4 regions of the Novibacillus thermophilus genome follow, and region 4 is predicted to be linked to each of the others. Evidence: riboswitches for the same ligand, from Rfam matches in the RefSeq annotation. Region 4 holds a riboswitch; each other region holds the start of a gene.
The links. A riboswitch is a leader RNA that binds a small molecule or an ion and turns the genes downstream of it on or off. The one in region 4 is predicted to bind thiamine pyrophosphate.
Positions count from the first base shown of each region.

Region 1: linked by a shared signal. The riboswitch ahead of tenI (thiazole tautomerase TenI) and the one ahead of tenA (thiaminase II) in region 4 are both predicted to bind thiamine pyrophosphate.
Region 2: linked by a shared signal. The riboswitch ahead of tenA (thiaminase II) and the one ahead of tenA (thiaminase II) in region 4 are both predicted to bind thiamine pyrophosphate.
Region 3: linked by a shared signal. The riboswitch ahead of thiD (bifunctional hydroxymethylpyrimidine kinase/phosphomethylpyrimidine kinase) and the one ahead of tenA (thiaminase II) in region 4 are both predicted to bind thiamine pyrophosphate.

Region 1 covers NZ_CP019699.1:3,557,624-3,565,394, forward strand. The annotation lists gene hutI (imidazolonepropionase) at 117-1,391, shown strand; gene B0W44_RS17315 (agmatinase family protein) at 1,412-2,410, shown strand; partial or broken gene B0W44_RS17320 (YjiH family protein) at 2,427-3,754, shown strand; TPP riboswitch at 3,885-3,995, shown strand; gene tenI (thiazole tautomerase TenI) at 4,054-4,698, shown strand; gene thiS (sulfur carrier protein ThiS) at 4,837-5,040, shown strand; gene B0W44_RS17335 (thiazole synthase) at 5,040-5,813, shown strand; gene B0W44_RS17340 (transposase) at 5,867-7,492, opposite strand.
Region 2 covers NZ_CP019699.1:337,951-345,721, reverse strand. The annotation lists gene B0W44_RS01875 (thiamine pyrophosphate-binding protein) at 1-591, shown strand, start outside; gene B0W44_RS01870 (ThiF family adenylyltransferase) at 662-1,687, opposite strand; TPP riboswitch at 1,833-1,938, shown strand; gene tenA (thiaminase II) at 2,036-2,737, shown strand; rRNA gene rrf (5S ribosomal RNA) at 2,772-2,888, opposite strand; rRNA gene B0W44_RS01855 (23S ribosomal RNA) at 2,923-5,954, opposite strand; rRNA gene B0W44_RS01850 (16S ribosomal RNA) at 6,112-7,670, opposite strand.
Region 3 covers NZ_CP019699.1:2,975,012-2,982,782, reverse strand. The annotation lists gene B0W44_RS14535 (CynX/NimT family MFS transporter) at 1-542, opposite strand, end outside; TPP riboswitch at 1,111-1,224, shown strand; gene thiD (bifunctional hydroxymethylpyrimidine kinase/phosphomethylpyrimidine kinase) at 1,337-2,155, shown strand; gene thiM (hydroxyethylthiazole kinase) at 2,160-2,957, shown strand; gene thiE (thiamine phosphate synthase) at 2,957-3,622, shown strand; gene thiW (energy coupling factor transporter S component ThiW) at 3,619-4,119, shown strand; gene B0W44_RS14510 (S8 family peptidase) at 4,262-5,554, opposite strand; gene trhA (PAQR family membrane homeostasis protein TrhA) at 5,651-6,301, opposite strand; gene B0W44_RS18260 (hypothetical protein) at 6,446-6,619, opposite strand; gene sat (sulfate adenylyltransferase) at 6,744-7,771, opposite strand, start outside.
Region 4 covers NZ_CP019699.1:2,002,266-2,010,036, forward strand. The annotation lists gene B0W44_RS09970 (Gfo/Idh/MocA family protein) at 1-505, shown strand, start outside; gene B0W44_RS09975 (glycosyltransferase family 8 protein) at 515-1,321, opposite strand; gene B0W44_RS09980 (TraB/GumN family protein) at 1,348-2,523, opposite strand; TPP riboswitch at 2,626-2,734, shown strand; gene tenA (thiaminase II) at 2,808-3,488, shown strand; gene B0W44_RS09990 (hypothetical protein) at 3,559-3,849, opposite strand; gene B0W44_RS18145 (hypothetical protein) at 4,069-4,236, shown strand; gene B0W44_RS09995 (2-hydroxyacid dehydrogenase) at 4,341-5,321, shown strand; gene B0W44_RS10000 (M55 family metallopeptidase) at 5,349-6,170, shown strand; gene B0W44_RS10005 (Na+/H+ antiporter NhaC family protein) at 6,235-7,771, opposite strand, start outside.

The DNA.
Region 1 (7,771 bases), 1.6 Mb from region 4:
TGAAAAGGACGTCCACAGTTGCCCGCATAACCCGAAGGTTGCGAATGTACTGAAAGGATGCACTTTGAGGATGACTGTCTATCGAAGCGTTAGAAATACAGCAGAGGAGGTCCGTCATGACGAAACCACTGTTTGTCCGCCGTGCAGCGCAACTCGTCACACTGCGCGGAACGTCTGAAACGCCGGTTAGTGGAAAACGCATGAGTGACTTAGGGATCATTGAAGACGGATCTGTTTGGGTCGAAGACGGAACCATTCGCTACGTCGGCCATGATTCAGACGTTTTGGCACAAGTGGGTGAGCGCCTGTCTGAAGCCGACCAGATTGATGCCCGCGGCAAAGTCGTCACCCCCGGCCTCGTCGACCCGCACACGCACGTCGTCTTCGCCGGAAGTCGTGAGAACGAGTTCGAAATGCGGCTCAGCGGGGCCACCTACATGGAGATTATGAATGCCGGCGGCGGCATTCACAGTACGACCCAAGCGACACGGAATGCATCAGAGGAACAGCTGTATCAGGAGACACTTCCACGGCTTGACCGCTTCCTGCAACACGGGGTGACCACAGTAGAAGCAAAAAGCGGTTACGGCCTGTCGCTGGAGCACGAACTGAAACAGTTGCGCGTCGCCAAACGGTTAGACGACGATCACCCCGTCGACATCGTCTCCACCTTTATGGGCGCCCACGCAGTCCCTGAAGCGTACAAAGACGATCCAGACCGCTTTGTCGACATTGTCATTCACGAGATGATCCCGAAAGTGGCCGAAAGCGGCCTAGCCGAATTTAACGACGTGTTTTGCGAACTGGGCGTCTTTACCCCGGAACAGTCAGAACGCATTTTAACCGCCGGAAAAGAACACGGCCTGTTGCCGAAAATACACGCAGACGAGATTGAACCGTACCGAGGGGCGGAGACCGCAGCCCGGGTCGGTGCCGTGTCGGCCGACCATTTGCTGCGCGTTACAGACGCAGGAATTAAGCAAATGGCCGATGCTGGTGTCGTGGCCGTTCTGCTGCCTGGGACCGCGTTCTTCCTCATGACTGAAGCGGCAAACGCCCGCAAAATGATCGATGCCGGCGTGCCGGTGGCGTTGTCGACAGACCGCAATCCCGGCTCATCGCCGACAGAATCGCTGCCGTTTATCATGAACTTGGGCTGCCTTTCAATGAACATGACGCCGGCTGAAGTCATTACTGCCGCCACGATCAACGCCGCCCACGCCATCAAGCGCGGCCACGTCATCGGTAGCGTCGAAACTGGCAAACAAGGCGATCTCGTCATTTTCGACGCTCCGAACGTCGCTTACATGCAGTACAATTACGCCGTCAATCTCGTCGACACAGTCGTGAAAAAAGGAAAGGTCGTGGTCAAACAAGGATCGCTCCTTTAAACAAAGAGCAGGTGATGAACATGACGACTTACCCGTACCCGCAATTAAATCCACCGCCTTTTGTCTGGCAAAAGGAAACCGGTGTCCGTGAACCCAAAGTTCACGAGTGGATCAGGTCGTTAAGCCCCGGCGCCGATCACGTTGAATGGCAAAACGTCGATGTCACCCTGTTGGGGGTCCCGCTGTCCCGCTCGTCGATCAGCGCCTCTGCCGCCAGTGAAACGCCCCACGCCATGCGCCAAGCGTGGAAAGGGTTTGTCCCGTACAACCTTGATTACGACGTAGATTTGACGCCGCTAAACGTCGTCGACTTGGGAGACGTGAAGCAGCACGTGACCGACATCGCCTGGAGCCACAAAGCCATTACAGATGCGATGTACGCCATGCGCACACACCATCCGAACACGTTTCCGCTGGCACTGGGCGGCGACCATTCGATAACGGCCATGCTCGTGAAGGGGTGGAAAAAAGCGCACCCAGACGAGCGGATCGGCATTTTGCAGCTGGACACCCACTTTGACCTGCGCAGTCTAAAAGACAACGGCCCGAGCAACGGGACTCCCATTCGAAACTTGATTGAGAGCGGCACCATTAAAGGGGAAGACGTCTGGAACATCGGACTGCACGGTTTCTTCAACGCCAAGTCCCTCAAAGAGTACGCAGACAGAGCGGGAATCCGATACGTGACCATGCGTCGCGCGCGCCAGCGCGGCTTAGATGCCGTGATCCAGGAGGCGCTCCTCGATCTAAAGCGCCGCGTGGACACCGTTTATGTCACTGTCGACATGGACGTCCTCGACATAGCGTACGGTCCTGGAGCCCCAGCTACGACACCCGGCGGCATGCAGACCGACGAACTGTTCACGGCGGTCACGGCAGCCGGACGCGACCCGCATGTGAAAGCGATGGACATCGTCTGCCTCGATCCGCACAAAGATGTCGCACAGGCCACTGTCAAAGCCGGCGTACACACGATGCTCAGTTTCCTGACGGGATTCTACTTGCGACAACACGACTGAAAGGAGTGTTCACACATTGGATGGACTACATCGGACAAAAACAAACCAAACACTCGCACAGCCTCCCGTGTCACCAGCCGCGGCATGTCGATTCTTTCTGTTCAGTGCCATCGGAATCTTTATGTTTTTCATTCCGGTGACACTAAACGGCACGAACTCCATTATGCTCGATCACATCGTCTCGGGCTTTCGTACGGCGTTCTCTAGTCTGACACCTTATTACGCACTCTTCGTCATAGCGCTGGGAGCCGTTTACCCCTTTGTCGCCAAAACGTGGAAGGAAAACGCGGTCGCTCTCACGTTTTCAGTCCTAAAAGTTCTCGGCTTCATCATCACCGTCATGCTCGTCTTTGAATTCGGTCCAGCCTGGCTGTTTCACGACAACATGGGCCCGTTTTTGCTCAATTCCCTCGTCATCCCCGTGGGGTTGCTCGTTCCAATCGGCTCCATATTTTTAGCCCTGCTCGTCGGCTACGGATTGCTGGAGTTTATCAGCATCCTCATGCAGCCGGTGATGAAACCCGTCTGGAAGACGCCGGGCCGGTCAGCTCTCGATGCCGTGGCGTCCTTCGTCGGCAGTTATTCCATCGGTCTGTTAATTACTAACCGCTTATTCAAAGAGGGGAAGTGCACGGTCAAAGAGGCGACTATCATTGCAACCGGTTTCTCCACCGTGTCCGTCACGTTTATGGTGGTGGTGGCCGACACCCTCGGTCTGATGGACATGTGGAACGCTTACTTCTGGACAACCTTTGTCGTGACGTTTGTGGTGACAGCGATCACAGTCCGAATTTGGCCTCTGAACCGTATGAGTGAAAACTACTATGACGGAAAAGGGACCCCGGAAATCACAATAGAAAACAACCGCCTGCGCCACGCCTGGATGAAAGCGATGGAAACGGCGGAAATTTGTCAAAAAATGTATGGCAAAATTTAAAAGACGGCTTCGTGATGACGATGAGCATTTTACCGTCCATCATGTCTGTCGGGCTCATCGGACTCGTGTTAGCGGAATATACGCCGCTTTTTGATTTCCTCGGCTACTTGTTCTACCCGTTTGCGGCACTCGTCCAACTGCCTGAACCGCTGCTCGCCGGGAAAGCTGCAGCCCTTTCCATTGTGGAGATGTTCTTGCCAGCCCTGTTGACAGTGGACGCCGCCCTGATGACGAAATTCGTTACCGGCATCGTGTGCGTGTCTGCGATTTTATTCTTCTCCGCTGTCATACCCGTCATTTTGTCCACGGAGATCCCGGTGAGCATTCCCAAGTTGGTTGTCATTTGGTTCGAACGCGTCGTGTTGACCATACTGATTGCCACTCCCCTCGCTTACTTGTTGCTGTGAGCCGAAATGTGGGCGACTGCCCGAGTTGTCAAAAAGGAGCTTAGGAGGAATACACCGTCTGTGGTTGGCAGCTCCTGCTGTGTTATGATACGATGGAGTCAAACAGCTGACGAAAGCGAAAACATGAATACAAAATCACTAGGGGTGCCTTTGGAGAAAGGCTGAGATTAAAGTGACACTTTAAAACCCTTTGAACCTGATCTGGGTCAATACCAGCGTAGGGAAGTGATGGGAGAAACGTGAGCCTCAACCACTTTCCACAACTGGGAAGTGGTTTTTTAAATGGCAGGTGAAGCGGAATGAATTTAAAACAGGCGAAACACGTCGAGCTCCACGCCGTGACCGATGGCTCCCAAACGGTGGAGGAATTGTCGGAAATTTTATTACTCATCCAGCGTGACGTCGACTTTATCCACATCAGGGAAAAAAATAAACAGCCAAAAAAAATCGTGCAACTGATCCAAGCTCTCGTTGACAGCGGAGTCCCGAGAGAGAAGTTAGTCGTAAACGACCGTGTGGATATCGCCCTTCTGCTCGGCCTCCACAACGTTCACCTCCCTTCCGCAGGGATCCCCGTCGAACGGTTGAAGGAAAAGTTCCCCGAGTTGAAAGCCGGCGTTTCCGTTCACACGCTGGAAGACGCCCTCCAAGCGGAACAAAAAGGTGCCGATTACGTCATGTTCGGGCATATCTTCACAACCCGTTCAAAGCCCGGTTTGTCTCCGAGGGGGTTGGACGCTTTAAGGGCGGTCGCCCACACGGTGAAACGGCCCGTCGTCGCCATTGGGGGCATTCATCCACACAACGCAAAAGACGTTGTTGAAGCGGGTGCCGCCGGCATTGCCGTCATGTCTGCTCTTTTTTCGGCGGAAAATCCGCAAAAAGCTGCTCGCTCGTTCCATTTTGTGCACAAGGGGGGAGGCCATGGAACCCGACCCGTTTAACCGTTGGCGCTACGACAGGGACATCTCACCGGCAGCACGTTTCTTCGACGGACCTTCAAAACGGAAAGGAACGTCGTCTGTTCAAGCCAAGTAAGTCCGTATGACCGCTCTTCCGTCGACCGAGAGGAGGTGACTGCGGTGGAATTGCACGTGAACGGTCGTGAGGTGACACTTGACGACAGCGTCCAGACGATTTCCGATTTACTTCAGTTTTTCCATCTGCAAGACCGGATTGTCATCGTCGAACACAACCGGGAAATTGTGGACAAAGAGCACTACCCCTCGAAAAAACTCGATCAAGGCGACCGCGTGGAAATTGTTCATTTCGTCGGAGGAGGTTGATGGCCGTGTTGAAAATAGCCAATAAAACGTTTCACTCGAGATTGCTTTTGGGAACGGGCAAGTATCCATCGCTGGATGTCCAGCGCAAAGCCGTACAAGCGGCAGAAGCTGAAATCTTGACGTTCGCTGTCAGAAGGATGAACATTTTCGAGCCGACGCAACCGAACTTTCTAGAGCAGTTAGATCTCACTCAATACACGCTGTTGCCCAACACTGCCGGTGCCAAAACTGCAGAAGAGGCGGTCCGCATCGCCAAACTGGCAAAAGCGTCAGGATTGTGCGACATGGTCAAGGTAGAAGTGATCGGGTGTGACAAAACGTTGTTGCCGGACCCTGTCGAAACGTTGAAAGCGTCTGAAAAGTTGTTGGAAGAAGGTTTTATCGTCCTGACGTACACGTCAGATGACGTCGTATTGGCGAAGCGTCTAGAGGAGCTGGGCGTCCATGCGGTCATGCCGGGGGCCTCCCCCATTGGTTCCGCCCAAGGCGTCGTCAATCCGTTAAATCTATCCTTGATTATTGAGCAATCCGACGTCCCGGTCATCGTGGACGCTGGCATAGGCTCCCCCCGCGACGCAGCATTCGCCATGGAGCTCGGAGCCGACGGCATCCTTCTCAACACAGCCGTTTCCTCCGCAAAAGACCCGGTCAAAATGGCGGAAGCGATGAAGTTGGCCATCGAGGCAGGGCGCTTGGGCTTTGAAGCGGGGATCGTTCCAAAGAAGCGGTACGCGACGGCCAGCAGTCCAGTGGAAGGTGTGCCAGCCCCTTAGAGACGTTGCACCACACCAAACGGCCAACGCCATCGGAAAACTGAAAAGATAACTTAAGGCGAAAAATGATGATTTTGTCGAAAAACGGCAGTCTCACGGGGAGACTGGTCTTTAACTTGACCTCCCATAAGCTGAACAAAGGTCATGAGATGGAAGATACCATAATAAGGGCCACTGAACACAATGATCTGATCTTGATTTTCTTGCATAAGGCGACGACGCCAATTGCGAATCCCTTTCGACGGCTGATTAGAGGATTCACTCTCTTCGCCTTCTTCCGTTTGCTCGGCACACCAAGTTCGATAAGCCGTTGTCAGGGCAATGGTCAAAAACGTGAAATAGACGTGCGATACCATGCCATTGGCCGTTTTGGTTGGCGCATGTTCCAGATTCCAGCCCTGTTTGCCTTCACGAAAAAGTAAATTCTCAATAAGGCTGCGCCCATCATAAGCATCATACGGAACAAAAGGGCGGTCAACGGGACTGTTGGTCAAAAAAACAGGGCATTTGTCTGCCGGGATCTCCTCGTTTCGGTAGCGTTGAATGACCACGGCGTTGATTGGGCAACCGCCGCCGCCCGTCTTACTGTATTGCTTTGCGGGCTTTGCCGGGTCCCGATAATCGACATAACTGGTTAACGCCTTGACACCAGTAACTTGGGTCTCGAGGATGTGCTCGGTTTTGCTTTTGCCACGACCGGACGTCTGTTTTTCTTGGCGTGTATCCGTCACCCCCATGGACGCTTGAGCCAAGTCCCGTGCATCCTGGGCGACGTCCATGTTGGAGCGTGCGGGAATCACAAATGTGATCTTTTGTTGGTCGAGCCAATATAAGGTGGTGCCGTCCAGAAAGCCCCGATCCATCAACACTTGGGTGATCCGGCTGTGCTTGCCCAGATTGCGCTGAGCCTGCTCGATGAGCACACGCGTATATTTGGACTCGTGTTCATGAATGGGGACGACTTTTAGAGCAAGGGGAATTTCCGTGTGCTGGTCAAACAACACAATCGCTTTCCATCCGTAAACGACACACTCGATCTCCCGGACGCCCTTTTTGTTGTGGATTTTCTTTTTGCGCATCACTTTTCCGGCACCTTCGTAGTTCGGCGTCGTTTCGATATCGGTGCCATCGATGATGCCCGTCACTTGTTGGTAGAAAGCACCAGATGCCGCTAAGTTGGCGATATTGGTGTTAAACAGTTGTTCAATCTCCTGTGGTGTCGCCTTATTCATGAATTCTGCCAGTGTCTGAGGGGTAAACGGGCTGGCGGGTGGGGTGTCGTTATGCCGTTTACCGGCACCCCGATTACAGTACCCTTCTTCCAACACCATAGCCGAAAAGCCCAAGGTTCGCATCACACCCTGATCACTAAACAACAGAGCAGGCAAACTTTTCATCGCCTTAATGCCCAGCAATGTTTTGGCCAAATACGTGATCAAGAAGTAATAAAACGGAATCATCACCCGTTGATACTGGCTAGCTTGAAAGGTGGAAAAAGAATGGAGGACACCGGTTTCTGACAAGTAGCCCATAAAATCATCCAAGATAGCTTCATCTTCCAGGTTGTGTACGCTGTCCATCGTTTTCGTGGTGCTGATCACCTGGGCGACGTATTCATCATCCCTTGTAGCGGCCACAATGGAAAAACGGTCGTTTAAGATGTGGGCGAAGTTACTCATCAATCATCCCTCATTCCGATTTTTATCTGGAATGAAGACATTCGCTCCGGAACCACTATTTTCCTTGTAGACTGACCCATTTCGACAAAACTAATGGTGATTCGACAATTGATTAGCTATGTTATCTTTTCAGCATCGGAAAAAAAGCCTGTTGCGTTAACCGGTTACATTTGTTATAATCTGGGGAAACAGCATTCACAATAAGCAATGTGACCTAAAGTTAGTGAGTTCATGAGGAGGTCGCACCAGTTTGGTGTGGCCTCTTATTTTGTTTCTGTG
Region 2 (7,771 bases), 1.7 Mb from region 4:
CTGGACAGGGAGCGCCAGAACGACGCCCACCCCGTTGCACCACAGCGCGTCATAGCCGCCCTCGATGAAACAGTGGACGATCGCGCCATCGTCGCAGTCGACACTGGTGACCACACGGTTTGGTTTAACCGCGTTTTCCGGGCCACACAGCAAGACATTCTCTTCTCTGGAAAATGGCGAACGATGGGGTTTGCCCTCCCTGCCGCCATTGCGGCGAAACTCACCTTTCCAGAGCGCCAGGTCGTCGCATGCGTCGGTGACGGCAGTTTTGCCATGACGATGATGGAATTGGCTACTGCTGTCACCTACCGCACTCCTGTCTCCGTCATTGTCATGAACAACCGTTCCCTCTCCATGGAGAAAAACAGCATGAATGCGCAAGGCATGCAACCTTTCGGCACCGAGCTCATCAACCCGAATTTCGCCGATCTCGCTCAAGCGTTCGGCGCCAAAGGCATTCACGTTGAGACTGCAGACGAGCTCTCACCTGCGTTGGAAACGGCGTTTACATGCGGCGAACCGGCCGTAGTGGACGTCCACACATCGGACGCGATGCCACCGTTCACCTATTTTAAACAGGCCGTTCAGTAGTTCCCAAGGAAGAACCCCTTGCCCTTTCCCTAGCGTCGTTCAATACGCCGTACCATTTAATCACGTCGATTTACATCCCTAAGTATTTCGCGCACAAACGGCGTGCCGTCGCCGTGTCTTTCGTATGATGTACGAGGACTCGTCCGTCTTTAAACGCCACAATTCTGTGGCCTTCGACTTGAAAAGAAAGGAGATGGGTATTGTACACCGTCTCGTTGTCCAGCGAACGAACACGTGCAGCCATGGACACTAAATCCCATTCCCGCACATTGCGCAACCGGATCTGGACGGTGTCGCGGCCACACAGGACGGAGGTGCTCGCTCCTTTTTGCCCCGACAGGTAAGGGTATGAAGGATGATCCCCACACGCGGGGCATGAGGGCTTCCGCTTGTGTGACACTTTCATTTCCACATGCTCGTTTTTCCACAGATCAAACGCAACAAACGTATCGCGGACAGAGGCTTCGTTGTGTGTCAACAGTTTAAGTGCTTCCGCCGCTTGATGGGATGCGACCATTTGGGATGCGGGGGCGATGACCCCCGTCGTATCGCACGTCTCCCTTTGCTGTGGAGTCTCTTCACCGAACAAACAGACAAGGCACGGAGTTTGTCCGGGCATCACTGTTAACGAAGCGCCGTAAGCGCCGATTACCGCGCCGTAAATCCAAGGGATCCCCGCCTCGCACGCCGCATCATTGAGTAAAAAACGCGTTTCAAAGTTGTCTGTTGCGTCAATGATGACATCCATGCCTTGAATGAAGTCGCGCACGTTATCCTTCGTCACGTCAGAGACGAGTGGTTCGATATGGACGTCGCGGTTGACGGCAGAAAGGTAGTGGTAAGCCGCAATCGCTTTTGGTTGCATACGGCGCGCATCTTGTTCGTTAAATAGCGTTTGTCGCTGTAAATTGGACCAGTCGACGTAATCGCGGTCGACGAGACGGATGTTTCCGACTCCTGCCCGTACAAGAATTTCCAACACCGGTCCCCCTAAGGCGCCAGCACCGACGACGAGCACCGAAGAGCGGCGCAAGTGCTCGACCCCTTTCTTGCCAATCGGGGTGAAAAGGGCAAGCCTTGAATATCGTTCATGCATTTTAAAACACCCTCTAGCCACTGTTGACGGCATTTTGTTCCATTTTAAATACTAACACAACGAAACATTTCTTGCCGGTAAATAATTAAGAACATTTGCCTTTCTTTAAATAATATGTTCTAATAGGATACAAAAAATTGATAATTTTAGCCACTAGGGGTGCATCGATTCGATGCTGAGAAAGAGCGCACTCTTGACCCTTAGAACCTGATCTAGTTCGTACTAGCGGAGGGAAGTGGTATATGCACTTATTGATGTGTAAGCCTATACCCCATCCTTTCCTGCGGGTGGGGTCTTTCGTGTACAGTTTCAGTTTGCGATCAAAATTGAGCTAGAGGTGAATGAAGCATGACCGTTTTATTTACAGACCGCCTGTGGAAAAAAGTGCGGCCGATCTGGAAGGCATATGTAGAACACCCGTTTGTCAGAGGAATCGGGGAAGGTTGGCTGGAACGGGAAAAGTTCAAACACTTTATGAAACAAGATTACGTTTATTTGATTGAATACTCCCGCGTCTTTGCCCTGGGAAGTGCAAAAGCCCACGATTTGCAAACGATGACGACCTTTGCCAACTTGTTGCACGAGACGTTAAATTTTGAAATGGAGCTTCACCGCCAATACGCCAAGAAATTTAATATTTCCCCTGAAGAATTAGAAGCAACCGAACCATCGGCCACGACGATAGCCTATACGAGTTATATGCTGAATGTGTCGCAAAAGGGGGGAATTGAGAACGTCATTGCCGCCGTTCTCACCTGTGCTTGGAGTTACAATTATGTCGGTCAAGCGTTAGCGCAATGGCGCGGTGCTTTAGAGCACGAATTTTACGGAAACTGGGTGCAGACGTATTCCTCCGAAGCGTTCACACAACTGGCAAATGACTGCAAGGACTTAATGAATGAAGTGGCCGACGGGAAACCTGAACACGAATTAGCGACATTAGAAGACATCGTCGTGAACACAAGCCGATTTGAGTACATGTTTTGGGACATGGCGGAAAACATCACAATGTGGCCGACAGATAAAGTAGAAGGCGTTCAACAAAACTAAATGGCGGGGCCTTACGGCTCCCGCCATTCGTTTCGCCTGGCAGCGACCTACTCTCCCAGGGGCTCTCGCCCCGAGTACCATCGGCGCTGGAGGGCTTAACGGTCGTGTTCGGCATGGGTACGCGTGTGTCCCCTCCGCTATGGCCACCAGACAGCATTCCCTCAAAACTGGTCGGAAGCATTCTCTCGATTAAGCCCTCGACCGATTCGTATCCGTCAGCTCAACGTGTTACCACGCTTACACCTCGGACCGATCCACCTCGTCTTCTCCAAGGGGTCTTACCCAAGCACCTGAGTGCCTGGTGGGAAATCTCATCTTGAGGGGGGCTTCACGCTTAGATGCTTTCAGCGCTTATCCCGGCCACACGTGGCTACCCAGCGATGCCCTTGGCAGAACAACTGGTCCACCAGCGGTGTGTCCGTCCCGGTCCTCTCGTACTAAGGACGGCTCCTCTTCAGATTTCCTGCGCCCACGACAGATAGGGACCGAACTGTCTCACGACGTTCTGAACCCAGCTCGCGTACCGCTTTAATGGGCGAACAGCCCAACCCTTGGGACCTGCTTCAGCCCCAGGATGCGATGAGCCGACATCGAGGTGCCAAACCTCCCCGTCGATGTGGACTCTTGGGGGAGATAAGCCTGTTATCCCCGGGGTAGCTTTTATCCGTTGAGCGATGGCCCTTCCACTCAGAACCACCGGATCACTAAGTCCGACTTTCGTCCCTGCTCGACCTGTCAGTCTCGCAGTCAAGCTCCCTTCTGCCTTTACACTCCTCACGCGATGTCCAACCGCGCTGAGGGAACCTTCGAGCGCCTCCGTTACCTTTTAGGAGGCGACCGCCCCAGTCAAACTGCCCACCTGACAATGTCCCGCCACCGGCTCACGGCGGTCGGTTAGGATTTAACCATGATGAGGGTGGTATCCCACCGGCGCCTCCCTCGATCCTGGCGAACCGATTTCTCTGGCTCCCACCTATCCTGTACACATCATCGCCAAATCCACTATCAGGCTGCAGTCAAGCTCCACGGGGTCTTTCCGTCTTGTCGTGGGTAATGCGCATCTTCACGCATACTACAATTTCACCGGGCCTCTCGTTGAGACAGTGTCCAAGTCGTTACGCCTTTCGTGCGGGTCGGAACTTACCCGACAAGGAATTTCGCTACCTTAGGACCGTTATAGTTACGGCCGCCGTTTACTGGGGCTTCGGTTCAGACCTTCGCTTCCGCTAAGTCCTCCCCTTAACCTTCCAGCACCGGGCAGGCGTCAGCCCCTATACGTCGCCTTGCGGCTTCGCAGAGACCTGTGTTTTTGCTAAACAGTCGCTTGGACCTCTTCACTGCGGCCCCCTCAGGCAACCTCTCGGCCACCCTAACGGGGCACCCCTTCTCCCAAAGTTACGGGGCCATTTTGCCGAGTTCCTTAACGAGAGTTCTCCCGTGCGCCTTAGGATCCTCTCCTCGCCTACCTGTGTCGGTTTGCGGTACGGGCACCGCGCTCCTCGCTAGAGGCTTTTCTTGTCAGTGTGGGTGCAGGGACTTCGCTACTCTAAGTTTCACTCCCCATCACGGCTCAAGATCCTCGCAACGCGGGATTTGCCTCGCGCTGCTCTCTCACCGCTTGGACAGGCACATCCATCCGCCTGCTCCCCTGCCCTCCTGCGTCCCCCTTCGCTCAATCGGAACGCGGTGGTACAGGAATCTCCACCTGTTCTCCATCGCCTACGCTCTTCAGCCTCGGCTTAGGTCCCGACTTACCCTGAGCGGACGAACCTTCCTCAGGAACCCTTAGGCTTTCGGCGGAGGGGATTCTCACCCCTCTTATCGTTACTCATACCGGCATTCTCACTACCCAGCGCTCCACATTCCCTCCCGGAAATCCTTCGCTGCACTGGGTACGCTCCCCTACCACGGTGTCCCGCCCATAGCTTCGGTGATCCGTTTAGCCCCGGTACATTTTCGGCGCGACGTCACTTGACCAGTGAGCTTTTACGCACTCTTTCAATGATGGCTGCTTCTAAGCCAACATCCTGGTTGTCTCGGCAACGCCACATCCTTTCCCACTTAACGGATACTTCGGGACCTTAGCTGATGGTCTGGGTTGTTCCCCTCTCGACGTCGAATCTTAGCACCCGACGTCTGACTCCCAGGAACCGAATCAACGGCATTCGGAGTTTGACTGCGATCGGTAACCCGTCGAGGGCCCCTCACGCAATCAGTGCTCTACCTCCGCGATTCTTCCCCTGAGGCTAGCCCTAAAGCTATTTCGGGGAGAACCAGCTATCTCCGAGTTCGATTGGCATTTCACCCCTACCCACCCCTCATCCCCGCCTTTTTCAACAGACGTGGGTGCGGGCCTCCAGTCGGTGTTACCCGACCTTCACCCTGGACATGGGTAGATCACTCGGTTTCGGGTCGACGACGCGCAACTAAAATCGCCCTCTTCAGACTCGCTTTCGCTACGGCTCCGCGTCTCCCGCTTAACCTCGCTACGCATCGTCACTCGCCGGTCCATTCTACAAAAGGTACGCCGTCATCCAGATTACCCGGACTCCGACTGCTTGTAGGCACACGGTTTCAGGTTCTCTTTCACTCCCCTCCCGGGGTGCTTTTCACCTTTCCCTCACGGTACTGGTGCGCTATCGGTCGCCAGGGAGTATTTAGCCTTGGGAGGTGGGCCTCCCTGCTTCCCACGGGGTTCCCCGTGCCCCGCGGTACTCGGGGTCCGTCTCGGAGCGGACAGAATTTCGCCTACAGGATTCTTACCTTCTCTGATGGGCCGTTCCAGGCCGCTTCGGCTATCCCGTCCGTTTCTCACTCCTTATGAGACGCCCCACAACCCCGACACTCAACTCAAACCCACTACGCATATGATAAATGCGTCTTGTGGATCTCAGTTGAGTGCCGGGTTTGGGCTGTTTCCGTTTCGCTCGCCGCTACTCAGGAAATCGCTTTGAGCACCCACGAAAGGTTCCCTTTCGCAGGGCCCGCCTTGCTTTCTTTTCCTCAGGGTACTAAGATGTTTCAGTTCCCCTGGTTGCCCTCCGCTGCCTATGCATTCAGCAACGGATGCTCTCCTATGAAAGAGAGCGGGTTCCCCCATTCGGACATCCCCGGATCTACGCCTGCTTACGGCTCCCCGAGGCATTTCGGTGTTCGCCCCGTCCTTCGTCGGCTCCTGGCGCCTAGGCATCCACCGTGCGCCCTTTCTTGCTTAATCGTTCTCGACATGACTCTCGTCATCCCGGTGAATGCTTCCGATCCAGTTTTCAAGGAACACATCCGCCCCTCCACGGGACGGCAGAGACCATTCTCTTCTGAGAATGTCTCCCTCAAAACTAAACGAACAAGCCGAACGCCTTTTTTTTACTCCGTAGAAAGGAGGTGATCCAGCCGCACCTTCCGATACGGCTACCTTGTTACGACTTCACCCCAATCATCTGTCCCACCTTCGGCGGCTGGCTCCTTACGGTTGCCTCACCGACTTCGGGTGTTACAGACTCTCGTGGTGTGACGGGCGGTGTGTACAAGGCCCGGGAACGTATTCACCGCGGCATGCTGATCCGCGATTACTAGCGATTCCTCCTTCACGCAGGCGAGTTGCAGCCTGCGATCCGAACTGAGACTGGCTTTTTAGGGATTGGCTCCGCGTCACCGCTTCGCTGCCCTCTGTACCAGCCATTGTAGCACGTGTGTCGCCCAGGACATAAGGGGCATGATGATTTGACGTCATCCCCACCTTCCTCCAGCTTGTCACTGGCAGTCAGCTTAGAGTGCCCAACTCAATGCTGGCAACTAAGCTCAAGGGTTGCGCTCGTTGCGGGACTTAACCCAACATCTCACGACACGAGCTGACGACAACCATGCACCACCTGTCTCTCTGTCCCCGAAGGGAAACCTCTATCTCTAGAGGGGTCAGAGGATGTCAAGCCCTGGTAAGGTTCTTCGCGTTGCTTCGAATTAAACCACATGCTCCACCGCTTGTGCGGGCCCCCGTCAATTCCTTTGAGTTTCAGCCTTGCGGCCGTACTCCCCAGGCGGAGTGCTTAATGTGTTTACTTCGGCACTAAGGGCGTGACGCCCCTAACACCTAGCACTCATCGTTTACGGCGTGGACTACCAGGGTATCTAATCCTGTTCGCTCCCCACGCTTTCGCGCCTCAGCGTCAGTTACAGGCCAGAGAGCCGCCTTCGCCACTGGTGTTCCTCCCGATCTCTACGCATTTCACCGCTACACCGGGAATTCCGCTCCCCTCTCCTGCACTCAAGTCCCCCAGTTTCCAATGCCATCCCACGGTTGAGCCGTGGCCTTTCACATCAGACTTAAGAGACCGCCTGCGCGCCCTTTACGCCCAATAATTCCGGACAACGCTCGCCCCCTACGTGTTACCGCGGCTGCTGGCACGTAGTTAGCCGGGGCTTCCTCCTGTGGTACCGTCACGCTAAGAGCATGCCCTCTCCTAGCCGTTCTTCCCACATGACAGAGCTTTACAACCCGAAGGCCGTCCTCGCTCACGCGGCGTTGCTCGGTCAGGGTTCCCCCATTGCCGAAAATTCCCTACTGCTGCCTCCCGTAGGAGTCTGGGCCGTGTCTCAGTCCCAGTGTGGCCGGTCACCCTCTCAGGTCGGCTACGCATCGTCGCCTTGGTGAGCCCTTACCTCACCAACTAGCTAATGCGCCGCGAGCCCATCTGCAAGCGACGACTTCCGCCGCCTTTTAAGGCTCCCCCATGCGGAAAAGCCTCTTATCCGGTATTAGCTCCGGTTTCCCGCAGTTATCCCGGTCTTGCAGGCAGGTTGCCCACGTGTTACTCACCCGTCCGCCGCTGGTTCCGCCATCCGCCCCCGAAGGGGTGGTCGGCTTCACCCGCACGACTTGCATGTATTAGGCACGCCGCCAGCGTTCGTCCTGAGCCAGGATCAAACTCTCCATTAAAAATGGTCTGTCCGCAGCTCAGCTGCGTAACACTTTCCTTCAGAAGCCAAACAGGCTCCTTGTACGAAACAAGCTGTTCCAAGCTCTTGGACGTTGGCTTG
Region 3 (7,771 bases), 970 kb from region 4:
GCCGCTAAAACGGCCCAAAACCCGAGCGCGCTTCGCCACCCGAAACCTAAATGCGACGCCAGGGGAACGCTCACACCGGATCCAAGCGCTGCAAAACCGCCCATAAACGTCGTGTACACACCTGTCATGAGACCGACTCTGTCGGAAAATTTCTGTTTAATGAGACTCGGCAGCAGGACGTTGGAGACCGCAATGGCCGTGCCGATCGTAAAGGTGCCGGTATACAAGGTAGACATTGAGGGGGTCGAGCGCAACATAATCCCGGCAACTAACGTCATGAGGCCGAGAAACAAAGTCATTTCGATACCTAGTCTGCGGCTAAACTTCGGCGCCAACGGAGAAAAGACGGCAAAGGCGACTAAAGGGAGAGTCGTGAGGAGGCCAGCTAAACCGTTGGATAAATGCATGTCGTCACGTATAAATCCGATGAGAGGGCCGACAGACGTAATCGCCGGACGCAAATTGGCGGAGATCGCTACAATCCCTATAAGAAGAACAATATCAGCACGCTTAACATTTACTTTGTCTTTTATTCTCATCATGTGTCATTTTCCCCTTACTCTTAGTATAACTTAAACGGGGGACAGGTTTGAGAGACTAGGCAGAACTGTTTCAATCATAAACGTAGATATACACCACAGCAATTCGCATTAAAATATTTGAAACTAGCATCCTTACGATCCAACTGGACGAATGTGACCAACTCCAAGGCATAATAGGCCAAATCCCCCTAACGAAGCGCTGTTCGATCAGAGACGGTTAGCAGGGAAAACATAATATCCGTCCGCATTTGGGAGAGCCTACTACTATAGTCAAGGCAATGGATTGTAAGGAAACCTTATTACAAATCACATCTATATAACTGATGAAGGATGAAAGGGCTGGTGACTTCCGTTAGGCGATGAGGGAGGCTTTTGTCAACTTCTTGGCCATATAGTACCGTTACAAAATATAAGTTTTGTAACTATATATGTAAAATCGTCTGAACCTCAGAACAACCGCTGCCCTCTTCTTTTTCTCTTCAGTAGCTTTTTGATCTGTAAAACTGGAGAGCGTTGCATTGACAGATAGCGGTGATAAAACCTATAATAGCTGTAAGCGCATGAATTTCATACATTCTGCGGGAGCTCGGGTAAACCGGGCTGAGAGGATGGTTAGTTGTCACCGTCGACCGCTTAACCTGAACTGGGTAATGCCAGCGGAGGGAACATCTAAGAATTTTTTGCACCGCGGATGGCATCTGCGGTGTTTTTACTTGAACGTCGACGGGCCTCCCCCCCTCTGCAGCAGAGTGCATGAATGTACTGAAACTCAACTATTTTACGGAGTGATGATCATGGGACAGGTACCGAGAGCTTTAACGATTGCCGGAACGGACCCGTCGGGAGGTGCGGGCATTCATGCCGACTTAAAAACGTTTCAGGAATTGTGCGTTTACGGCATGTCCGTCATCACGGCTGTCGTCAGTCAAAACACGCTGGGCGTCAAAACCTTTTTAGACATGCCCCTCGAGCTCATTGAAAGCCAGATGGACGCCGTTTACGAAGACATTCGTCCCAATGCTGTGAAAACGGGCATGCTCTCCCAGTCCGACGTCATTCGGTTAGTCGCGCAGAAGATGAAGGCGTACAATGTTGACAACTACGTCATGGACCCAGTGATGGTTGCCAAAAGCGGTGACGCACTCCTCGCCGAAACGGCGAAAAAAGAGCTGGTCAACGAACTGCTCCCTTTGACGACGATTGTAACCCCCAATCTTCCCGAAGCAGAAGAAATCACTGGGCGCACAATTCAGAACGTCCAGCAGATGAAAGACGCTGCTAAACAGATCGTCGATGAGTTCGGTGCTACTGCTGTCGTCGTGAAAGGCGGGCATTTGGATGACGAGGCCCGCGACATTTATTACGACGGTTCGGTGTTTGACGAACTGGTCGCTTCACGCTATGACACAAAACACACCCACGGAACCGGTTGTACGTTTTCTGCTGCTATTACGGCGGAGCTAGCCAAAGGGACTCCCCTTCGACAGGCTGTAGAAACGGCAAAGACCTATATTACCGAAGCGATTAAACACCCTATCCATTTAGGGCGCGGTCACGGCCCTGTCAACCACTGGGCTTACCGCAACAGACAGGAGGGGTTATCCCGTGCGTGAACAGATGGAGACGTTGTTGGCAACATTGCGCCAACGGAAACCACTCATCCACAACATTACGAATCTCGTTGTGACCAATTTTACAGCTAACGGGACGCTCGCGATCGGGGCGTCACCCGTGATGACTTCGGAACCGCGAGAAGTGGCCGACATGGTGGCCCACGCCGGGGCCCTTGTGTTAAATGCTGGCACTTTGACAGAACGCACGGTAGAGGCGATGCAGTTGGCAGGTCACGCTGCGAACCGGTTGAAGATCCCGGTTATTTTGGATCCAGTCGGGTACGGGACGACGGCTTACCGCAATGAACAGATCCAGCAGCTGTTAGCCGAACTGGACATTGCCGTCGTCCGCGGAAATGCGGCTGAAATTGCCGCATTGTGCGGTGTGGCGTGGGGACAGAAAGGGGTTGACGCATCTGATGACGGCGGCGACCGCGTGCAGCTGGCGCAGTCTTTCGTGAACAAGTACGGGACAACGGTGGCAGTGACGGGAAAAACGGACGTGGTCGCGGGCCTTGACAGCACCGTCGTCATTGAAGGCGGCCATCCCCTACTTCCTTACATTACAGGCTCTGGCTGTTTAACCACCGCTATCGTCGGCGCCTGTCACGCCGTCACAAACGACTCCACCCTTGCCGCCGTGGCGGGTTTAAGTGCGATGGCTGTAGCGGCGGAGCTGGCAGCACGGTCGGCAAAAGGCCCCGGCGAGCTAAACTGGCGTTTAATCGATGCCCTTTATTTGATGACACCTCGTGAGCTGCGTGACATGGCCAAACTATCGGTTTTGGAGGGGAATGTGTGATGGTCCCGGCCCGTCACTTATCCTTATACTTCGTCATGGGCAGTCAAGACTGTGCCCCTCCCCTCTCTCCTGTCGATGTGCTGAAAAAGGCGATTGCAGGTGGTATTACGTGTTTTCAGTTTAGAGACAAGCATTCGGGCTTGACGATGAAAGAAACGTTGGCCCTCGGGCGCGCTTTGCGCAGCGAATGTCGCCAACACCACATCCCTTTCATTGTGAACGATCGTGTAGATTTGGCCTTGTTGCTCGAGGCTGACGGCATTCACGTCGGACAAGACGACCTCCCTGTCGAAGACGTTCGCGCGTTAACGGGTGACGACATGTGGGTTGGCGTCTCTGTCCACACGTTACAAGAAGCGGAAGAGGCGATTGCTTCTGGGGCTGACTATCTCGGAGTTGGGCCGATGTTTCCCACCCGTTCAAAAAGCGATGCCAAAACTCCCCTCGGACCAGAAGGGTTGGCTGCGCTCTGTAAACAACTGACACGGCCGATCCCGATTGTCGCCATCGGTGGCATTCGAGCCGCGCACGTCCCTGACATTCTCTCGGCCGGAGCTGACGGTGTGGCTGTCATTTCGGCCATAGCTTCCCAAACGGACCCGGAGGCGGCGGCCAGAGCGCTTTTGCAAACGGTCGAAACGGAACGGAGGAAAGTTCAACCGTGAGGAGAAAAAGCCAAGTACAGCGTTTGACAGCGATGGCCGTCTTGGTTGCGATCGGTACTGTCAGTTCACAGTTTATCTGGTTTCCTGCCGGTATAGCGAAAGCCTATCCGGTACAGCATGCCATCAATGTGTTGGCAGCCGTCCTGTTCGGCCCCCTTCCCGCGGTCACTGTCGCTTTTTTGATCGGGGTACTCCGAAATTTGCTCGGTGTCGGGACGATTTTTGCTTTTCCAGGGGGGATGGTCGGTGCTTTGTTGGCAGGGTGGCTGTACCGGCGAAAGCGGCTAATACGGTTTGCGGCAGCTGGAGAAATGATCGGAACGGGTATTTTGGGCTCACTTCTGAGTGTTCCGATGGCACGTATCTTCTTCGGCGAAACGAAAGCCGTGCTAGCCTTTGTCCCAGGTTTTCTCGTGAGCAGTACCGCTGGCGCCATCATCGGAGTCATCATCGTCCGGTACCTCCAAAAGTTACCGTTAAACGGCGGCAGATCTTGAAGGAAAAACGGAAAGCCAAAACTGGTCTTTCGGAGGCGAAGAGATAGGGTGAGACAGCGCAGGTTAGCTGGAAATGATCAGGGAAAGGGGAACCGAAGGGTTCCCCTTTGGCGAGACGGGTTATCGAAAGAACCGATGACAGCTAACTTGAATACACATCGTGCGACCCGTATTCTAAATACACTTCAGCCAGTTTCAATGCACTCACGACGTTGACGTAGCCCGGCTGGCTGCCCTTCAGATGTGTAGACGAACTGACGAGAATCGACTTCACATCGTTAGGTGACAACGATTCATTGTGCTGTATGAGCAACGCGGCGACGCCGGCACAGAGTGGTGTGGCCATCGACGTTCCGGACAGTTCCACGTATCCGTCGAGCGGAGAAGAAAGGTCTCCCCTTTCAATTCTTCTGTTCAGCGGTGAATTCTCTGCCAGAAGTGAGACGATCTTTTCCCCCGGGGCTAACACATCTGGCTTGTTGAGGTGGTCGACGGTAGGACCGCGGCTGGAGAATTCCGATTCTTTATCGTCTTCAGTCGTCTCCGTGTTCTGATCGTACGTAGCACCGACGGTCACAATGGAGGGGTGGAATCCCGGCGTGCCGATAGTGCCCGGCTCAGGGCCTTCATTCCCCGCAGCCGCACACACGACGATACCGTTGTGCCACGCTTGCTCCACCATTCGACTCAACGGATCATCCGTGTAAGGTTCAGTTGCCGGTCCGCCTAAAGACAGGTTTATCACGCGGATGTTGTACTGTTCTTTTTCCTGGATACACCAGTCGATGCCCCTCATGATCGTCGATACTTGACCAGAACCTCGGTTGTCCAGCACTTTCACGCCGACGAGATTGGCTTCGGGAGCACTACCGACATATTTACCGTCAGAACGATAGCCGTTTCCGGCAATAATCCCCGCTACGTGCGTTCCGTGGCCGTTGTCATCGTAAGATTCTGTCTCGTTTCCGACTAAATCGTTAAAACCTGCGAGACGGTTTTCAGGTTTGGTGAGGTCGTCGTGAGCCTCTATCCCCGTATCGAGCACTGCCACCGTGATGCCCTTGCCAGTCAACCCCCACCGGGCGTGCGCTTCGTCCGCAGCGACAGTCGGAACGGCCACATCGAGGTAGGCGCGCACTTGTTGATCGTAGAAGATGCGCTTGACGCCCGGGTGGTGGGCCGCTTCCCGCAAAGTATCTTGACAAATAGTGGCAGTAACCATGGGGATGTACTTCAATTCGTTTACGATTTCGTCTCGTTTACGCTGTTGGCAGAGTTGCTTGATCTCCTGCCGCTCCTCTTCTTTTGCGTTTGGGGTCATCTCGATTATAACAGGTAATGTCGATTCGCTCTTTACTCCTGGCAACGTATCCGCCAACGTGCGATCCAACACTTGCACGGCCTTCTGTTCCCAACCTTTGAACAATGGATTCACGATGCTCCCTCCTTCAACATGCGATAAAAAATTTATCTGTTTTATTGTCATTATATCTTAAATTTTTAAAAATATGAAGTAAAATTTAAATATTTATTATCTCAACGGCACAATGAAAGCGACCATCATGATAAAGTGCAGGATGCTTCCGGCCATCACAAACAAGTGGAATATTTCGTGAAATCCAAAGCGGTTGGGATAGAAGTCAAAACTTTTCGTCGCGTATATCACCGCCCCTATCGTATAGGCGATGCCGCCGGCCATCATCAATACAATGGCTCCGAGTGGTAAGTTGTCAACCAGTTGAACAAACGGAACGACGGCGATCCAGCCCAGTGTGACGTAAAATGCCGTTGAAATCAATCGCGGCGTTTGAACAAAAGCTAATTTGATGACGATGCCAACGAAAGCGAGCACCCAGACAGCTGAAAGCATCGTCCATCGCCAGGAACCCTCAAGTCCGTAGTAAAAAACGGGTGTGTACGAACCCGCGATGAACACATAGATGGCGACGTGGTCGATTTTCCTCAGTATGTACTCTTTCCGCGGTGTCGTTTTGATCCAATGGTACAGAGAACTTGCACCGTACAACACGATGATACTCACGCCGTATATCGTCATCGTCACAAGCTTGGTCATGTTTTCCCGCGTCAATGTAATGAGAAACACTAACCCTACAATGGCAGCGATAAACGTGACAAAATGGGTCCACGTGTTCACTGGTTCTTTCATCTTCAACCGTTTCATGTTGCGACCACTCCGCCCTGTTTAAAATTTAAAGTTAATGTCAGCCTATCACATTTTGGTCCGTTGGAGGCAGTCAATTGATATGGCGGGGGCTTGTCTCCCCGGGAACGACAGTAAGCAGGATGTCGTGACGGGCTTGATTGACTACTCCCCACCCTCCTCTCTTTTTTTGATTTCTCGTTTTGCTTTGTCAATATTCTCTTGTAACTGTTTGCGTAACGGTTCAGAATCGATCTCAGCTAGCTGTTGTTCCCACTTTTTTATCCAGATGTTTATGTAATGAGTTTCAAGGTGCTGTAAGTTGTCTGCAATGTTCACTAGACATCCCTCCTCATAATCCACACTGGGCAGTACAGTTTTTCTTCTTGCGGCAACGAGATGAACATGCGAGACAGGAGTAGCCTTAAGCCACCCTCTGTCCCAACAGGAATGCAGCCTGCCGCTAGCAGCATGTGCCAGAACCTTTCTCTTGTCGGTAGCCTTCCATCAAAACCTCGATCACTTCTCGACGGCTGAACTCTGTCGGTGGCGTTTTCCCGGACTTCAACATTTCCCGCACCTTCGTTCCTGAAAGGATGACGCGGTCTTCATCGCGATGGGGACACGTCTTCAGGGAGGCCATACCGGCACATTTGGTGCAGTAAAAACTGTGTTCAAAAAACATCGGTTGGATGCCAAGGTCGTGATCCTCAAACTGACGAAAGATGTGCTGTGAATCGTAAGTGCCATAGTAGTCGCCCACACCGGCGTGGTCCCGGCCGACGATAAAGTGCGTACACCCGTAGTTTTTTCGGACTAAGGCGTGTAAGACGGCTTCACGCGGCCCGGCGTACCGCATGGCTGCCGGATACACTCCGAGGGCGGTTCGGTCCGATGGGTAGTAGTGGTGGAGCAAGACTTGATAGCTCTTCATTCGCACCGTTGCCGGAATGTCCCCCGGTTTCGTTTCACCGACGAGAGGCTGGATGAACAGGCCGTCCACTGTTTCGAGGGCCGTTTTCTGAATGTACTCGTGAGCGCGGTGAATCGGATTGCGGGTTTGGAACCCGACGACCCGGTCCCATCCCCGCGTGCGAAACAAGACACGCGTCTCATGCGGCGTCAAGTTGTAATCGGGAAACAGCGTAGGCATCCGTTCAATCAACGTAATCGGGCCGCCGATGTACGTGTCCGGTTGGGAAAACAACCTTTTGACACCGGGGTGGTGATGGTCCGTTGTGCCGTACACGCACTTTGCCTCACGTTGTTTGTCAGGGCGGTAACAGTCGGTTATGTCCATCACGGCGACTGTCTTTCCTTTGTAACACAAACACACCTTTTCTCCCAATTGTACACGATGCTTAAGGTCCTCGGCTACTCCTAACGTAATCGGTATTGTCCACACTTCACCTGAAGACAAGCGCATGTCATTTACGACGGAATCGTAATCCGATTTGTTTAAAAAGCCTCTCAGCGGCGAAAAAGCGCCGA
Region 4 (7,771 bases):
GCGACCGAAACCTGTAGAGATGAGTGGATTAACTGCGAAAGGTTCCGGTGAAATGGGGGATGTGACGGTAGACGATACGACCTCGTTCCTCGCCCAGTTTAAAAACGGGGCTCTGGGAACGTTCGAAGCCACCAGGTATGCGACGGGATGGAAGAACGGGAACTTGTTTGAAATTAACGGGAGTAAAGGTTCGATCCGCTTTAACTTGGAGCGTCTCAATGAGTTGCAAGTGTATTTCGCTGATGAAGAACCCCGTACGCAAGGATTCAAAACGATTATGGTGACAGAAGATGTTCATCCGTATGCAGGTCACTGGTGGCCGCCAGGACACATTATTGGCTACGAACACGGGTTTGTCCATGTGGTGTACGAGTTGATTCAAAGTATTGTGGAAGACAAACCGTTTGTTCCCGACTTTTCGGACGGGGTCGAGTGCCAGCGTGTTTTGGAAGCGGTGGACCAATCCATTGAAACCGGTTCATGGGTGGCGATTGAAGACCTATAACGTGACCATTCAAGGCAACGCCAGTTTTTCGTAATGTTTATACAGGGAGTGGAACCTCCCTGTATAATGTTTGTGCCACGGCTTTCGCTTGCCGCAAAAGTGGATGATGGACGTGTGGCGAATGACGTAGTCCATGTCAATGTTGCCGTTACTCATCATCTTGTAGTAGCGGTAAAATCTGGCGTCGTAGTTGAACCGAATTTCGTCTATTTCCTTGATCGATTTGGAGTAAAGGGCGTTAATGATGTCTTGATCGGGCAAAATCAGCCTTTTTTTGTTTTCTTCGACAAAGTTGTAGATGTCTTGTTCGTTTATTTTCTCTCGCTGCAGCGGAAGGTTCATGAGCAACACGCCCGAATTGTAGTAAGCCTCGATTTCGTAAGGCCGTAACCTCAGTTTGTTAATTTCCGTTATGGAGACTCGGTCGTGATAGGCAGCGGCGTAAAGAAAGCCGGAAAGGTCCGTATCGTACAGGGATTGAATTTCGTTGATGACGAGAATGTCAGGGTCTAGGTACAAGATCTTGTCCAGATTCTCAGGTAAAAATTTGAAGGCCAAGAGCCGGTAGTACATTTCCTTTGTGTAATGCTTTAAGACGGGAGCCCTGTCAAAGTAGTCATCCTGTACTTCGACTTCGATAAGCGTTTGGCCGTGTTCAGCGACAAAATGGTCAATGTCGGAGACGTCCTCCCCTTTTAAGCGAGAGTGCATGAGGTAGATGTGAAAGGGTACACCTGGGTTGTTGATAAACATGGACTTCAGCATCACTTTGAGGGCCTTGAGGTAGTTCGCATTGATTGTCACCAGAATATTCATACATCCTCAACTCTCCAGTACAGTACTCATGATAAGTTGTCGATGAATAAACGGACGACGTCCGCTCCGCCGACAAACGTCCCCAGTGAACTTCCCAAATTGGCCAGTACGACCACTAACAGAATACGCGTCACCTTATTGTGCCAAAAACCTTTCACACTAAACACATCTTCGGAAAGTTTCTCGAAGTCGGCTACACTCGGTCGCTGCACGAAAGCTTGCGCAATGCCGGCAAACCACCCCGCTGCCAACAGGGGGTTTAACGACGTGATGGGAGCAGCGACAAACGCCGTCAAAATGGCAAGGGGGTGTCCTAACGCCAGGGCCGATCCAATGGCCGAGAGAGATCCGTTCCACAACACCCAACTCACCGTTTGCTGATATCCCGCCTCCGGATTCGTGAAAAACGTGTAGGCGATTGCAGCAAGAATGAGAAGGGGAATGGACCAGGCGACGATTTTGGGCCATGTTGGTTTAGGCGGGATTTGGCTCAGGTGGGCTAAATCGTGTTCCTTGTGGATCTCCCGCTTAATGCCGGGAACGTGGGCGGCTCCCACGACCGCGACGACTTTTTCCCCAGGGGCCTCTTTTATTTTTTGAGCCAAGTACTGGTCTCTTTCATCAATGAGCGGCACTTTCAACTTGGGGAACGTGGCGGTGAATTCGTGGAGAATGGCGTTAATCGCATCTTGCGACTTCATCTTTTCTAGTTCTTCTTCCGAGATGCTCTCCGTATTAAAAATGCTGGCGATCATTTGCGAAAGAAGTTTTACCTTTCCCCAAAATCCGATGCTGTGCCAAATGCGGGCAAACGTAATTTGTATGTTTCGGTCCGCGAGGACGAGGTTGGCCCCGGTCGTTTTTGCCGATTCGATCCCCTGTACCATCTCCTGGCCGGCCTGAATGCCGAACTGCTTGGCGATTCGTTTTTGAAAAGAAGAAATGGCCAAATTGACGAGCATCAGCGATGCTTTCTTTTCCTTAATCACCTTGAAAATGTCCGTTTCTTTCCACTTATTCCCTTTCACTAACGACTCATACCGCTGTTTGTCCAATTCAATGCAGACCGAATCGGGCCTTTCGGCCTCAATGACGTCTTTCACTTGTTCGGCACTGTGTTTCGACACGTGGGCCGTTCCGATCAGGATGTATTCCTTGCCCTGTAACTGTATTCGCGTGATGGTTTCGTTTGTTTCAGCCATAGTGTCCTTCCTTTTTTCTCGTCAGTCTTCCTTCATTATACAACAATTCATAAGATTGACATCCTCAAGGAACGTGATATGATGAAATCGTCATACAACATTCATTTCCGCTAGGGGCGCCTTGTATGAGGCTGAGATTAAAGCACAAGCTTTAAGACCCTTGGAACCTGATCTGGCTCGTACCAGCGGAGGGAAGTGGAGACGTTGTTTCATTTGGGACAAACGTGCGTCTTTCAAAACTTTCCTCCTCACAAGCCGGACACGAGAGCGAGGAGGATTTTTTTATGCGGTTTTCTGAGACGCTGCGCGACGCAGCCAAGACAAGTTGGGAGAAAAGTTTGAACCACCCGTTTGTGTTAGGGATTGTGCGCGGAGACTTGCCGTTGGAGACGTTCAGGTTTTACGTTTTGCAGGATATTTACTACTTGAAACACTTCGGGAAAGTTCACGCGATGGGGGCTGCGCAAGCGGACGACTTCCGGGTGACGTCACTGTTGGCGGGAAAAGCGAAACTGACGGCAGAGGCGGAGTTGACCGTGCATCGGGAACACGCCGAAGTACTGAACATTACGGATGACGACCTCGCCCAGTTTCGGCCGGCACCGACGGCTTACGCTTACACATCCCATTTGTACCGGGCCGCACTGTCTGGCCGGCTGGGGGATACGGTTGCCGCTCTGCTGCCGTGTTATTGGTTGTACGGAGAGATTGGACGCAAGTACCGCGATGCAACACCGAAGGAGCCCGTCTATCAAAATTGGATCAAAACGTATGCCAGCGACTGGTTCCAAACGTCGGTCCAGGAACAAATCGACCTTTTGGACCGCATTGCCAAAGACGCGAGTGAGAAGGAACGGCGCAGTATGAAAGAGCAATTTGTCATGGCCAGCGAATACGAACTTGCATTCTGGGAGATGGCCTATACGCAGGAAGCGTGGCCGTCCAATGAAACCATTTCTCAATGAATTTGGCTACCAATGAGTAGAGCGTCCTCTGAGGAGGACGCTCTGATTCGTTCAGGGGAGATGTATAAGGTTAGAAAGGTCCCCTGAACGGTCCGCCAAAGGGTCCGCCGAACGGACCGAAAAAGGGTCCGACAAACGGTCCGAAGAACGGCGGGTACGGTGGAAACAGTGGAATCCCTAATCCAAATCCGAACGGGAACAGATTCGTTTCGGCATACGGCTGCTGCTGAGTGTTGTACCACGGTTGTTCATAGCCTTGAACAGCGCCATGACCTGGATACTGCTGAACGTGAATTCCTTCATCGCGGTACGGTTCACTGGAATATTCCGGCTGCTGGTTGTCGGATACCGATGAGCTCACGTGTCAACCCTCCCTCGGTGTTCTTTTGCCCATGATAGCCTATGCAAAAGAACAACAAGGGAAACTTGTCATAAACGAAAAGTCAAAACGTAAAGATGGAAGTGGGACGAATGATTTCGACGACATAGGACATTCGTCGCATTTTTTTTAGGAAAATTAGAGGATTATTGACAAAGGTGTAGAAGACATAACAGGTAAGGGAGAAAGAGGGGGGAGTTCGTGTTAAAAATTGCGTTGTTGTGCCTTTTGTTTTTATCTCTGTTATTCTTCTTAATCGACCAGAGAAAGGGGTATCCGTGCGTCGATCCGGAAGAGGAACGGCGTTTTGACACGTGCGATGACGAATGGGGACATTTCGCAGTCTCTGCCGTCGTTCCCGACGAGTAGAAGCGGCATGCCTTCGGGTATTCCTCTTTTTTTGCAGGATTTTGGCCGTGTAAGGCGAATAGTGACCGTACGCCTTCCTATTACCACCGCTGGAGGTGATCTTGATGGGAAAACCGAAGGTGTTTCTAACCCGGGAACTTCCGTCACCCGTGATGGCATTTTTAAAAGAGCATACAGAGCTCTCGTACAATGCAGAAGACCGGGTGTTAAAAAAACAGGAAATCATCGAAGGTGTGCAGGGAAAGGCAGGACTGATTTCACTCGTCACGGACACGATTGACAGGGAGGTCATCGAAGCGGCGCCGGACTTGAAGGTGATCAGCAACTACGCAGTCGGATTCAACAATATCGATGTGGAAGCGGCGACAGAACACAACATTGCCGTGACGAACACCCCGGGGGTGTTGACAGAGACGACGGCTGACCTGGCGTGGGCGCTCTTGATGACCGTTGCCCGCCGCGTTGTGGAAGGCGACGTGTACACGCGGTCCGGGCAATGGGAGAATTGGGCACCGCAGCTCTTTCTCGGCAGCGATGTACACGGGGCCACGTTGGGCATTGTCGGCATGGGACGCATCGGACAAGCGGTAGCGCGGCGGGCGAGGGGGTTTGAGATGGACGTCCTCTACTACAGCCGGACGCGGTTACCTCTGGAGCAAGAACGGAGCCTGAACGCCGAATACGTCACCAAAGAAGAGTTGTTACAGCGAGCCGATTACATCTCCATCCATGTGCCGTACACGGAAGGGACGCACCACTTCATCGGCGAAAGGGAGTTGAAGCTGATGAAGGAAACGGCCTACTTGATTAACACCGCCCGCGGACCGATCGTGGACGAAAAAGCCCTGGTCCACGCCTTGGAACACGGCGTCATTGCCGGTGCCGGGCTGGACGTGTACGAACGCGAACCCCAGCTGGAACCTGGGTTGAAAGATCTGTCCAACGTCGTTCTGTTGCCGCACATCGGAAGTGCTTCAGTGAAAACCCGGACGAACATGGGGATGATGGCGGCCCAAAATGTATTGGCTGTGTTAACGGGCAGACCGTGCGAGAACGTCGTCAATCAAGCGGGGCTGCACCAATAGCTGTTTTAAATAGGAGGTTGACAGACGATGAAACTATTTGTGTCGGTGGACATGGAAGGGATCACGGGCCTTGTCGATCAGACCTTTGTCGATTCAAGCCAACGCCACTACACCCGCGGCCAGCAGTTGATGACCGATGAGGCGAATCACATCGTCGAGGCGGCGTTCAACGTAGGGTGCGGCGAAGTGATCGTCAACGACAGCCATTCTAAAATGAACAACGTGTTGATTGAGAAACTTCATCCGGAAGCGAAACTCATTTCCGGCGATGTGAAGCCGTTTTCGATGATGCAGGGGCTTGACGACAGCTTTGACGCCGCCATATTCGCCGGTTACCACGCCAGGGCGGCGATGAGGGGCATCTTGAGCCACACGATGATTTTCGGCGTTCGCCACGTGTTCGTCGACGGTGTCGCCGTCGGAGAATTCGGCTTAAACGCTTATTTGGCAGGCTATTACGGCGTTCCAGTCATTATGGTGGCGGGTGACGACGAGATCGCCAAAGAAGCGGAAACGCTCATTCCCGGGATTACGACCGCTGTTGTGAAGGAGTGCATTTCCCGGACGGCGGCATGCTGCCTGACCCCGCAAAAAAGCGGAAAGCTGCTGCGGGAAAAAACGGCCCAGGCTTTGGCAAACAGGGATCGGGTCAAACCACTCGTACCGCCGGACAACCCGGTCCTCAAGATCGAGTTTGCCAATTACGGACAGGCGGAATGGGCCAATCTTCTGCCGGGAACGCACATCGAGGCAGGCAGCACCGTTACATACCAGGCGAACGACATGTTGGAAGCTTACCAGGCGATGATCGTGATGACGGAGTTAGCGATGAAAGCCGCGTTCAGTTAGTGGAACGAAAAGACCTCCAACGGCCTTTGGGGCGTCGTGGGAGGTGAAAAATTAGCCTTCGTGGTTATGCCGGGACGTCTAGGCCTTTGCTGTTGACTCCCCAAATTTTGCTGAAGGTGAAGACGAGAGCGAACATGGCGAGAATGCCGCTTGCGACAGACGCGAGGGCAGATCCCGTCAACCCGACGGTGAGAAACGCCACGATGCCGCTTAATCCGCCGGTGATGGCGTAGGGGAGCTGGGTATTTACGTGATCGATGTGGTCACAAGAAGAGCCGGCGGACGACAAGATCGTCGTGTCCGAAATCGGGGAGCAGTGGTCGCCGAAAATGCCTCCGCTGAGGACGGCGGCGATGGCCGGGAAGACGGAGACATCCATCGATACGGCCAACGGAATGGCGATAGGGATCATGATGGCAAACGTTCCGTAAGACGTCCCGGTTGTAAACGAAATCAACATGCCGACGGCGAACAGCAAGACGGGGATCAACTGCGGCGACGTCGTCTGCTCTGCGAGGCTGATGACGTATTCGGCTGTCCCCACTGCCTCCGTCACACTCCCGATGGACCACGCCAATGTCAAGATGATGTAGACGAGTGTCATGCCTTTAATGCCGCTGAAGTAGATGTCGATGGCTTTGCCGACGCTGAACATGTTTTGTCCAACCCCGAGGGCCAGCCCGACCATTCCCGCAACAAACGCTGCGAGCATGATCGAGACGGAGCCGTCCGCTTCACCGATGGCATTCACGAAGTCGTTCTCCGGAAAACCGCCTGTCCACAGGAACAGAGGGGGAATCAACCCTAGAAGCACGACAAGGGGGATCACCATGTTGCGCAACTTGGGCACAACGTTTTCCGGCGGCGTGGAATCGGTAATGTCTTGTGCCGACGGAAGTTTTGCCCCCTCGCGGAAAAGGGCGCCGGTCGTCCGCGCCCGTTTCTCGGCTGCGGCCATCGGGCCAAATTCTAGCTTCGTCAAGACCGTGAGGGCGACGAGCAGCAGAGCGAGGATCGCGTAAAAATTAAAAGGAATCGTTTTGAGATAGGCCAGGTACGCAGATTCGGAAATGCCGAGATCTGCAAACTGCGCTCCAATTAACCCCATCACGAAAACGACCCACGTAGACACAGGTGCCAGCAAACACATGGGGGCAGAAGTGGAATCGACGATGTACGCCAGTTTTTCCCGCGACACTTTCATTTTGTCCGTGACCGGGCGCATGACACTGCCGACGGTTAACGCGTTAAAGTAGTCCTCAAAGAAAATCGCGATCCCGAACAGCCAGGTCGATATCTGGGCGCCCCGGGGGGTTTTGACCCTTTTTGCAATCGCTTCGGCGATGGCGTGCGCTCCGCCCGTTTTTTGCAGCACGGCGATGAGGCCGCCGAAAAAAGCACCGTACAGAATGATCGTGGCACTCCACTCATCGCCAATACTCGGAATGATAAAATCTTTGAAACTGGCGAACACGCCCATGAGTGGGTTCCAATCGTTCACCATCGTCGCTCCGATCCACACGCCAACGAAGAGAGCCGGAATGACATTGCGCGTCATAAGAGCTAAAATAATAGCTAGAACCGGAGGCAGTAGGGAGAGA